DNA from 3 places in the Micromonospora sp. RB23 genome. Region 1 is predicted to be linked to each of the others. Evidence: predicted binding sites of a transcription regulator. Region 1 holds the regulator's gene; each other region holds the start of a gene.
The links. Region 1 encodes HrcA, which represses chaperone genes, less so after heat shock. Its sites were predicted from a motif close to GGTTNGCACNCTCNNNNNGAGNGTGCNAACC; they were not measured.

Region 2: the regulator HrcA is predicted to act here: its motif matches at 1,129-1,159, upstream of groL (chaperonin GroEL).
Region 3: the regulator HrcA is predicted to act here: its motif matches at 1,437-1,467, upstream of groES (co-chaperone GroES).

The regions. Positions count from the first base shown of each region.
Region 1 is NZ_CM132111.1:5,611,630-5,614,903, forward strand. It holds gene dnaJ (molecular chaperone DnaJ) at 1-1,021, opposite strand, end outside; gene hrcA (heat-inducible transcriptional repressor HrcA) at 1,095-2,117, opposite strand; gene ACTFTM_RS25465 (DUF4870 domain-containing protein) at 2,317-2,955, shown strand; gene hemW (radical SAM family heme chaperone HemW) at 3,019-3,274, opposite strand, start outside.
Region 2 is NZ_CM132111.1:6,513,171-6,516,444, reverse strand. It holds gene ACTFTM_RS29770 (hypothetical protein) at 1-1,081, shown strand, start outside; gene groL (chaperonin GroEL) at 1,354-2,976, shown strand; gene ACTFTM_RS29760 (hypothetical protein) at 3,035-3,274, opposite strand, start outside.
Region 3 is NZ_CM132111.1:6,186,652-6,189,925, reverse strand. It holds gene ACTFTM_RS28170 (THUMP-like domain-containing protein) at 161-1,342, opposite strand; gene groES (co-chaperone GroES) at 1,601-1,915, shown strand; gene groL (chaperonin GroEL) at 1,986-3,274, shown strand, end outside.

The DNA of each region.
Region 1 (3,274 bases):
TGGTGGGCGTCCGGACGTCCAGGTGCACGTAGAGGTCGCCCCGGCCGGTGCCGCGCAGGTGCGGTACGCCCCGGGCGCGCAGGCGCAGCGTGCTGGCCGGCTGGGTGCCGGCCTTGACGTCGACGGTCTCCTCGCTGTCCAGCGTCTTGATGGTGAGCCGGGTGCCCAGCGCGGCGGCGGTCATCGGCACGGTGACGCGGCAGTGCAGGTCGTCGCCCTTGCGGGAGTAGACGTCGTGCGGGCGCTCGTGGATCTCCACGTAGAGGTCCCCGGCGGTGCCACCGCCCGGGCCCACCTCGCCCTGCTGAGCCAACCGGATCCGCATCCCGTCCTCGACGCCCGCCGGGATCTTGACGGTGAGCGAACGGCGGGTGCGTACCCGGCCGTCGCCGGCGCAGGTCGGGCAGGGGTGCGGGATGGTCGTGCCGTAGCCCTGGCAGACGGTGCACGGCCGGGCCGAGACCACCTGGCCGAGGAAGGTGCGCTGCACCGACTGCACCTCGCCCCGACCGCCGCACGCCTCGCAGGTGGCCAGGTGGGTGCCGGCGGCCGTGCCCGCGCCCGAGCAGGTGGTGCAGAGCACGGCGGTGTCGACCGTGATCGGCGCCTCGACGCCGAACGCCGTCTCGTGCAGGTCCAGTTCGAGGCGCAGGATCGCGTCCGCGCCGGGCCGGGTGCGGGGACGCGGCCCACGGCCGGCGCCACCCGCGGCGCCACCGAAGAACGCGTCCATGATGTCCTGGAAACCGACGAACGGGCCGGCGCCGCCCGGACCACCCGGGCCGCCCGCGCCCCCGCCGCCCGGGGCGAGCGGATCGCCACCCAGGTCGACGATCTGCCGCTTCCGGTCGTCCGAGAGGACCTCGTACGCGGCGTTGATGTCCTTGAACTTCTCCTGGGCCTCCGGGTCCGGATTGACGTCCGGGTGGAACTGGCGTGCCAGCTTGCGGTAGGCGCGCTTGATCTCGTCATCGGAGGCTTCCCGGCTGACACCGAGGATGCCGTAGTAGTCCCTGGCCACTGCGTTCCGTGTCCTCATGTTCGTCTCGCGTTGCGCCGACCGGCGGCCGCAGCCGGCCGTCGGCCCTGACTGGTCAGTTCTGGGCCAGCAGCTCGCCCACGTAGCGTGCCACGGCGCGCACCATGGCGATATTGCCGGGGTAGTCCATCCGGGTCGGCCCCAGCACTCCCAGGCCGCCCACGATGGTGGCCCCCGGGCCGTACCCGGTGCTGACCACCGAGGCGGCACGCAGGTTGTCGAACTCGTTCTCGTCGCCGATCAGCACACGGGTCGTGCTGGGCTCGGTCTCGCCGATGAGCTTGAGGAGCACGACCTCCTCCTCCAGTGCCTCCAGGATGGGCCGCAGCGAACCCTGGAAGTCGAGCAGACCGCCCCGGGTCAGGTTGGCGGTGCCGGCCAGCGCGATGCGTTCCTCGTGCCGCTCGACGAGCGTCTCCAGCAGGACCGTGGAGAGCGTGGTCATGGCCGGGCGCAGCTGGACCGGCGCCTCCTCGACCAACGCCTGCACCAGTGGAGGCGTGTCGGACATGCGCTCGCCGGCGAGCTTCTCGTTGACCAGGCGACGCAGGTCGGTGACGTCGTCGGCGGGCACCGGCCCGGGCAGCTCCACCAGCCGCTGCTCGACCCGCCCGGTGTCCGCGATCATGACGAGCATCAACCGGGTGGTGGAGATCGGCACCAGCTCCAGGTGGCGAACCGAGGAGCGGGCGAGGCTCGGGTACTGCACCACGGCCACCTGCCGGGTCAACTGGGCGAGCAGCCGTACGGTGCGGTGGACCACGTCGTCGAGGTCGACGGCGCCGACGAGGAAGCGCTCGATGGCCCGCCGCTCGGCCGGGCTGAGCGGCTTGACGCGGGACAGCCGGTCGACGAAGAGGCGGTAGCCGCGGTCGGTGGGCACCCGGCCGGCGCTGGTGTGCGGCTGCCGGATGTAGCCCTCCTCCTCCAGCACCGCCATGTCGTTGCGGACCGTCGCCGGGGAGACCCCGAGCTGGTGCCGCTCGACCAGCGCCTTGCTGCCGACGGGCTCCTGGGTCGAGACGTAGTCCTCGACGATGGCGCGGAGCACGGCGAGCTTGCGGTCGTCCAGACCCATCCTCCGCACCTCCTGTCGCACGTCGGCCGCCGGCCCACCGGGGCCGACGGACCGTCCTGGCACTCGACTGTAACGAGTGCCAGTCTACGTCGGCGCTCCCGCCGACGCGATGATCAAGGTTGTCCGCGTCCGGCGCGTAGGACCCGACCGGCGGTGTGGCACTGGTGCGGCGTTGCTCACGGCACCTACCGTGACAACCATGACTGAACCACCTCGCCCTCCCGGCGCGGGAGACCCCGGCAGCTACCCGCCGGAGCCGAATCTCCCCGGCTCGTCCTCGTCGGCCGAGCCGCCCACCGCACCACTGTCCGGGGCACCCGGCCCGGGCGGCTATCCCCCGGCCGGTGGCTATCCGCCGCCCACCGGTGACCAACCGCCGTCGGGCGGCTACCCTCCGCCGGGTGGTTACCCTCCACCTGGGGACTACCCGCCGGGTGGCACGACTGGCGGGTATCCGACCGGCGGCGCCTTCGGCGGTCCGGGCGGCGGCTACGCCAACAACGAGGACAAGACCTGGGCGCTGATCGCACACTTCGGCGGCGCGGCCGGCATGATGATCAGTGGTGGCGTGCTCGGCTGGATCGCCCCGCTGGTGGCGCTGCTGGCCCGGGGCAACCAGTCGCCGACCGTCCGGGCGCATTCCGTGTCGGCGCTCAACTTCCAGCTCATCTGGTCGATCGTCGGCCTGGTCGGCTGGGTGCTGTCCTGCATCCTCATCGGCTTCATCGGCGTCGCGGCGGCCATCATCCTCGGGGCCGTGTGCGGCATCCTCGCCGGGATCAAGGCCAACGAGGGGCAGCTCTACCGCTACCCGCTCTCCGCGAACTTCATCAAGTGACCCGGGCCGGCCGCTCCCCCGGCCGGTCCGGCACACCGCCGCCGGCCGGGCGGAGCGTCCGGCTCAGGGCAGCAGGTCCCGCACGACCGCGTCGGCGAGCAGCCGGCCGCGCAGGGTGAGGACCGCCCGTCCGGCGGCGTACCCCTCGGCGTCCAGCAGGCCGTCGGCGAGCGCCCGCGCGGCGCCGGCCCGGCCCGCGTCGTCCAGCACCTCCAGCGGCAGTCCGCTGGCGAGCCGCAGCCGGAGCATCACGTCCTCCATGTGCGCCTCGTCCGTGGTGAGCACCTCGCGGGCCAGGCCGGGTGACGCGCCGGCCGCC
Region 2 (3,274 bases), 900 kb from region 1:
TCCTGGCTGGCCGCCGGCCGCTGAGCAGCCGCCTGACGTGGTCGCCGGGATGCCGCCTGCCGGGCCGTCGCCCGTCTGGGACCCCGCGCGCGGCGCCTGGGTTCCGGCCGGCCTGCCGCCGCAGGGCTGGGCCGCTTCCGGCGTCGGCGGCTACCCGCCCGGGGCCGGCCCCTACGGCGGCCAGCCCTGGTATCCGGGGGCACCGGTCGGCTGGTACCCGCCGGGTTACGGCCTCGACCCGAACGACGCCCTGGTCACACCGCCCGGCGCCGGCATCGGTGGCTGGTTCGACCGGTTCTGGGGCGCGCTGCGTCGGGGCTGGCGGCAGTTGGTGCCGATCATGCTGCTCACGCAGGTCCTGCCGGCGGCGGTGCTCTCGGTCATCTCGTTCGGTCTGGACCCGTCACCCGCCTGGGAGGCGCAGGCCGAGACGAACCCGTCGGCCGGGCTGCCGGACAACTTCGCCACCAGCCTGCTGACCCTCGTCGTCGTGCTGGTCGGCGGCAGCCTGGTGATCGGCCTGGTGCAGGCGCTGGGCTGGGCCGCGGGCAGTTGGGTGATCACCCAGCAGGCGATCGGCCAGCCCGCCCGCCTCGGCGCGGCACTGCGGTACGGGCTACGCCGCGCGCTCGGCGTGTGGGGCTGGACGCTGCTGGTCAGCCTGCTCATCGGCATCGGAGTCTGCTTCTGCGTGCTGCCGGGCATCTACCTGGCGTTCGCCCTGAGCATGGCCGGCCCGGTCTACCTGTTCGAGCGGGACAATCCGATCGGCCGGTCGTTCCGGATGTTCCACGACCGGCTCGGGATGCTGCTCGGACGGGTGGCGCTGGTGGGCGCGGCGGTGATCATCGGAAGCGTCGTCCCCGGCGTCCTGGAGTCCGCCGGCACCACCGCGTTCGGCGAGGATCCGTTCGCGTCCCCGGGCGCCGCGGTCGGGGTGGTGGCCGTCATCGGCGTCACGGCGGTGCTGGCCCTGCCGGCCCACCTCGCCCAACTGGTCGGTCTGCTGATCACGTACGCCGAGCAACGCGCTCATGAGGGGCCCGTGAACGGGGCCACACTGGCCGCGGAACTCGGCTGACCGGGCTCATCGTGCTTGCACTCGGCAGGTGAGAGTGCTAAACAAGTCATTGGCACTCGCATACCGTGAGTGCCAATGGTCGGGACGGTGGGGCCTGGTTGCCCCGGTGTGGAGACACCGGAGCAGCACATGGCCGGTCGTCGCGGGCTATCCGGCCCGGCCGAAGGACGTCGTCGTCGCCAGGTGGCGACGTCCCAAGGTGCGTACACCAGGCGGCCCATCCGGGGCACACATCTCGGGTGGCCCGTGAGTGTCCAGGAGGACAACGCCGTATGGCCAAGATGATCGCGTTCGACGAAGAGGCGCGCCGCGGCCTCGAGCGGGGCATGAACCAGCTCGCCGACGCCGTAAAGGTGACCCTCGGCCCCAAGGGCCGCAACGTCGTGCTCGAGAAGAAGTGGGGTGCCCCCACCATCACCAACGATGGTGTGAGCATCGCCAAGGAGATCGAGCTCGAGGACCCGTACGAGAAGATCGGCGCCGAGCTGGTCAAGGAGGTCGCCAAGAAGACCGACGACGTTGCCGGTGACGGCACGACGACGGCGACCGTCCTGGCCCAGGCCCTGGTTCGCGAGGGCCTGCGCAACGTGGCCGCCGGCGCCAACCCGATGGCCCTGAAGCGGGGCATCGAGGCCGCGGTCGCGAGCGTCTCGGAGGAGCTGTCCAAGCTCGCCAAGGACGTCGAGACCAAGGAGCAGATCGCCTCCACCGCCTCCATCTCCGCTGGCGACAGCACCGTCGGCGAGATCATCGCCGAGGCGATGGACAAGGTCGGCAAGGAAGGCGTCATCACCGTCGAGGAGAGCAACACCTTCGGGCTGGAGCTGGAGCTCACCGAGGGTATGCGCTTCGACAAGGGCTACATCTCGGCCTACTTCATGACCGACCCGGAGCGTATGGAGGCCGTCTTCGACGACCCGTACATCCTGATCGTCAACAGCAAGATCTCGTCGGTGAAGGACCTGCTCCCGATCCTGGAGAAGGTCATGCAGGGCGGCAAGCCGCTGCTGATCATCGCCGAGGACATCGAGGGCGAGGCCCTGGCCACCCTGGTCGTCAACAAGGTCCGGGGCACCTTCAAGTCGGTCGCCGTCAAGGCGCCGGGCTTCGGTGACCGCCGCAAGGCCATGCTGGGCGACATCGCCATCCTCACCGGTGGCCAGGTCATCAGCGAGGAGGTCGGCCTCAAGCTCGACGCCGTCAGCGTCGACATGCTGGGCCGCGCCCGCAAGGTCGTCGTCACCAAGGACGAGACCACCATCGTCGACGGTGCCGGTGACGCCGAGCAGATCCAGGGCCGGGTCAACCAGATCCGGGCCGAGATCGACAAGAGCGACTCCGACTACGACCGCGAGAAGCTGCAGGAGCGGCTGGCCAAGCTGGCCGGTGGCGTTGCGGTCATCAAGGTCGGCGCGGCCACCGAGGTCGAGCTGAAGGAGCGCAAGCACCGCATCGAGGACGCCGTTCGCAACGCGAAGGCGGCCGTCGAGGAGGGCATCGTCCCGGGTGGTGGCGTCGCGCTGGTGCAGGCCGGCAAGACCGCCTTCGACAAGCTGGACCTGGTCGGCGACGAGGCGACCGGTGCCAACATCGTCAAGGTCGCGCTGGACGCCCCGCTGCGGCAGATCGCCGTCAACGCCGGCCTCGAGGGCGGCGTCGTGGTGGAGAAGGTCCGTAACCTCGAAGCGGGTCACGGCCTCAACGCCGCCAACGGCGAGTACGTCGACCTGCTGGCCGCGGGCATCATCGACCCGGCCAAGGTGACCCGTTCGGCGCTGCAGAACGCGTCGTCGATCGCCGCGCTGTTCCTCACCACCGAGGCCGTCGTCGCGGACAAGCCGGAGAAGACCCCGGCTGCCCCGGCTGGCCCGGGTGGCGGGGACATGGACTTCTGAGTCCAGATCCGACACACCGAACGGGGCGGGCCGCTGACGCGGTCCGCCCCGTTCGTCGTCAGGTGGGCAGCGGGCGCTGGTTGCGCCGCTTCTGCGCCCGGTCGTACGGCGGCAGCAACTGGATCGGCGCGTCCACCATCTCCTGCGGCTCGTCGGTCGCCGGGCGGCCGTCGGTGCTCATCTCGGCCAACTGTTCGGCGTCGCCGTAGTCCAGCCGGTCGAACGGCAGTTGGCCGGGCAGGTCGTCGACCGGTTTCCAGGTGATCGGCGGGCCGTCCTCGGTCTGGTCGTCATCCGT
Region 3 (3,274 bases), 580 kb from region 1:
CATGTGTCAAAGCCCCTGGCCGGCCTGCGGCGGGCCCAGACGACGCCCGGCTGCGTTGGAGATTGGCCCGGATACAACACCGGTATCCGAGCCGATCTCCGCCTTGCCGGATCGCCGCCTGGACTCCGCCTCGGCTCGACCGAGGGCTTTGACACACGCCCTAGACCGCAGGCTGGCCGATCAGCACGGTCGGCGCTCCCGCCACCCGGGTCAGCACCAGGCTCGCCGCCTGGTCGCCGGCCAGCCGCAGGTCCCGCCGCAGCTGCTCCGGCGTCAGCGCCGAACCCCGCTTGAGGATCTCCACCCGGCCCACCCGACGCTCGCGCAGCAACGCCCGCAGACGCTTGAGCGAGAACGGCAGCACGTCGGTGATCTCCAGGCAGCGCGCGTACGGGGTGCGGATCGGTTGGTCGGCGTAGAGGTACGCGATGCTCGGGTCAGCCAGGCTGGCGTCCAGCTCCGTGGCCAGCTCGGCAACGAGGTGCGCGCGGACCACCGCCGGGTCCGGGTCGTACAGGTAGCGGCGCGGGGGTCCGACCGGCGCCTCCGTGTCGCCCGAGCCGGTGAGCTGGTGGATCTCCTGCCGGTACACGCTGGCGCGGCGGGGCACCTCGGCCAGTTCGCCGCACCAGAGCGCGGCCTCGACCAGGTCGCCGTCCACGCCGACCCACTCCGCCTCCGCTCCGGCCGGGATGAGCGCGTGATCCAGGCCCGGCGCCACCTTCACCACCGTGCGCGGCACCCGCTCCGCCAGGCCGGTCACGAAGTCCCACGGCGGCGAGTAGGCACGCGGGTCGAAGATCCGTCGTCCGGTGCCGGTGGCCCGCCGGGCCGGGTCGCAGAAGACGGCGTCCACCCGGGACACGTCGAACGTCGTCGCGTCGCCGCGCTCGACCGTGAACAGGTCGGCCAGTCCGGCGGCGGCGGCGTTGGCGGCGGCCATCGCGGCGGTGACCGGGTCCGCCTCCACCCCGTACACCCGGATGCCGGCGCGGGCGGCGGCCAGCGCGTCCGCGCCGAGGCCGCACCCGAGATCGGCCAGGGTGCGCACGCCGGCCGCGCGCAGCCGGGCGGCCCGCCGGTCGGCGACCACCCGGCGGGTCGCCTGCTCCAGGCCGGCGCGGGTCAGGAACATCCCGGCGGCGGCCGGGCCGAACTTGCCCTCCGCCCGGTGGCGCAGCTCGGCCTGGGTGAGGGCCGCCGCCGCCAGCGTCGGAGGCACCCCGGCCGCGCGTAACGCCGACGCCGCGGCCAGTGGATCGCCGCCGGCCAGCTCGGCCGCCGCCGTGAGGGCGGCCGACCCCTCGGGGGTACGCAGTGCCGCCAACTGATCGAGATCCACCTGCCCATTCTCCCGGCCGAGCTGAAAATACCGCTGGCGGGGCGCGACGCGCTGGCACTCTCCTTGACGGAGTGCTAGCCACGGAATAACCTGCGATTAGCACTCTCACCCTGAGGGTGCCAGCTTCCGGGTCTAGCGACCCGGGTGCGCACGCCAGGCGGACCGGCACCCGCGACGACGGTCCCGCCCGGTGGCATGAGGCAGATTGACGCTGGTCAGCCCCGCTGGCCGGCAACGAAACCAGTACCCCAGGAGGGTATGCCCGTGACTACCGCGACCAAGGTTGCGATCAAGCCGCTCGAGGACCGCATCGTGGTCCAGGCGAACGAGGCTGAGACCACCACGGCGTCGGGCATCGTGATCCCCGACACCGCCAAGGAGAAGCCGCAGGAGGGCACCGTCCTCGCTGTCGGTCCGGGGCGCGTCGACGACAACGGCAACCGGGTCCCGGTTGACGTGCAGGTCGGCGACACCGTCCTCTACTCGAAGTACGGCGGCACCGAGGTCAAGTACGCCGGCGAGGAGTACCTGGTGCTCTCCGCCCGCGACGTCCTCGCGGTCATCGAGAAGTAAGCAACCGATCAGTGTCGCTGCCCCGGTCCGGCTCGCCGGGCCGGGGCAGCGGCGCTTCGAAGGGACATTCATGGCGAAGATCCTCAGCTTCTCGGACGACGCCCGACACCTGCTGGAGCACGGTGTCAACGCCCTCGCTGACGCGGTCAAGGTCACCCTCGGCCCGCGCGGGCGCAACGTCGTCCTGGACAAGAAGTTCGGTGCGCCGACGATCACCAACGATGGCGTGACCATCGCGAAGGAGATCGAGCTCACCAACCCCTACGAGAACCTCGGCGCGCAGCTGGTCAAGGAGGTGGCGACCAAGACCAACGACGTCGCCGGCGACGGGACCACCACCGCGACCGTGCTGGCGCAGGCGATGGTCCGTGAGGGCCTGCGCAACGTGACCGCCGGAAGCAACCCGGCCGGCCTCAAGCGGGGCATCGACGCGGCGGCCGCCAAGGTCTCCGAGGCGCTGCTCGGCCGGGCCGTCGAGGTCGCCGGCAAGGAGTCGATCGCGAACGTGGCGACGATCTCCGCGCAGGACGCCACCATCGGCGAGCTGATCGCCGAGGCGATGGAGCGGGTCGGCCGCGACGGTGTCATCACCGTCGAGGAGGGCTCGATGCTCACCACCGAGCTGGACGTGACCGAGGGTCTCCAGTTCGACAAGGGCTTCATCTCCCCGAACTTCGTCACCGACCTGGAGGGTCAGGAGTCCGTCCTCGAGGACGCGTACATCCTGGTCACCACCCAGAAGATCTCGGCGATCGAGGAGCTGCTGCCGCTGCTGGAGAAGGTCCTGCAGAACAGCAAGCCCCTGCTGATCATCGCCGAGGACGTGGACGGCCAGGCGCTCTCCACCCTGGTGGTCAACTCGCTGCGCAAGACCCTCAAGGTCTGCGCGGTCAAGGCCCCGGGCTTCGGTGACCGTCGCAAGGCCATGCTCCAGGACATCGCGATCTCCACCGGCGCCGAGCTGGTCGCCCCGGAGCTGGGCTACAAGCTCGACCAGGTCGGCCTGGAGGTGCTCGGCACCGCCCGGCGCGTCGTGGTCGACAAGGAGAACACCACGATCGTCGACGGCGGCGGCCAGAAGACCGAGGTCGACGACCGGGTGGCCCAGATCCGCAAGGAGATCGAGGCCTCCGACTCCGACTGGGACCGGGAGAAGCTGGCCGAGCGGCTGGCCAAGCTCTCCGGTGGCATCGCCGTGATCAAGGTGGGTGCGGCGACCGAGGTCGAGATGAAGGAGCGCAAGCACCGCATCGAGGACGCCATCGCGGCGACCAAGGCCGCGGTCGAGGAGGGCACCGTGCCCGGCGGCGGCGCCGCCCTGGTGCAGATCCTCCCCGTGCTCGACGACGACCTGGGCTT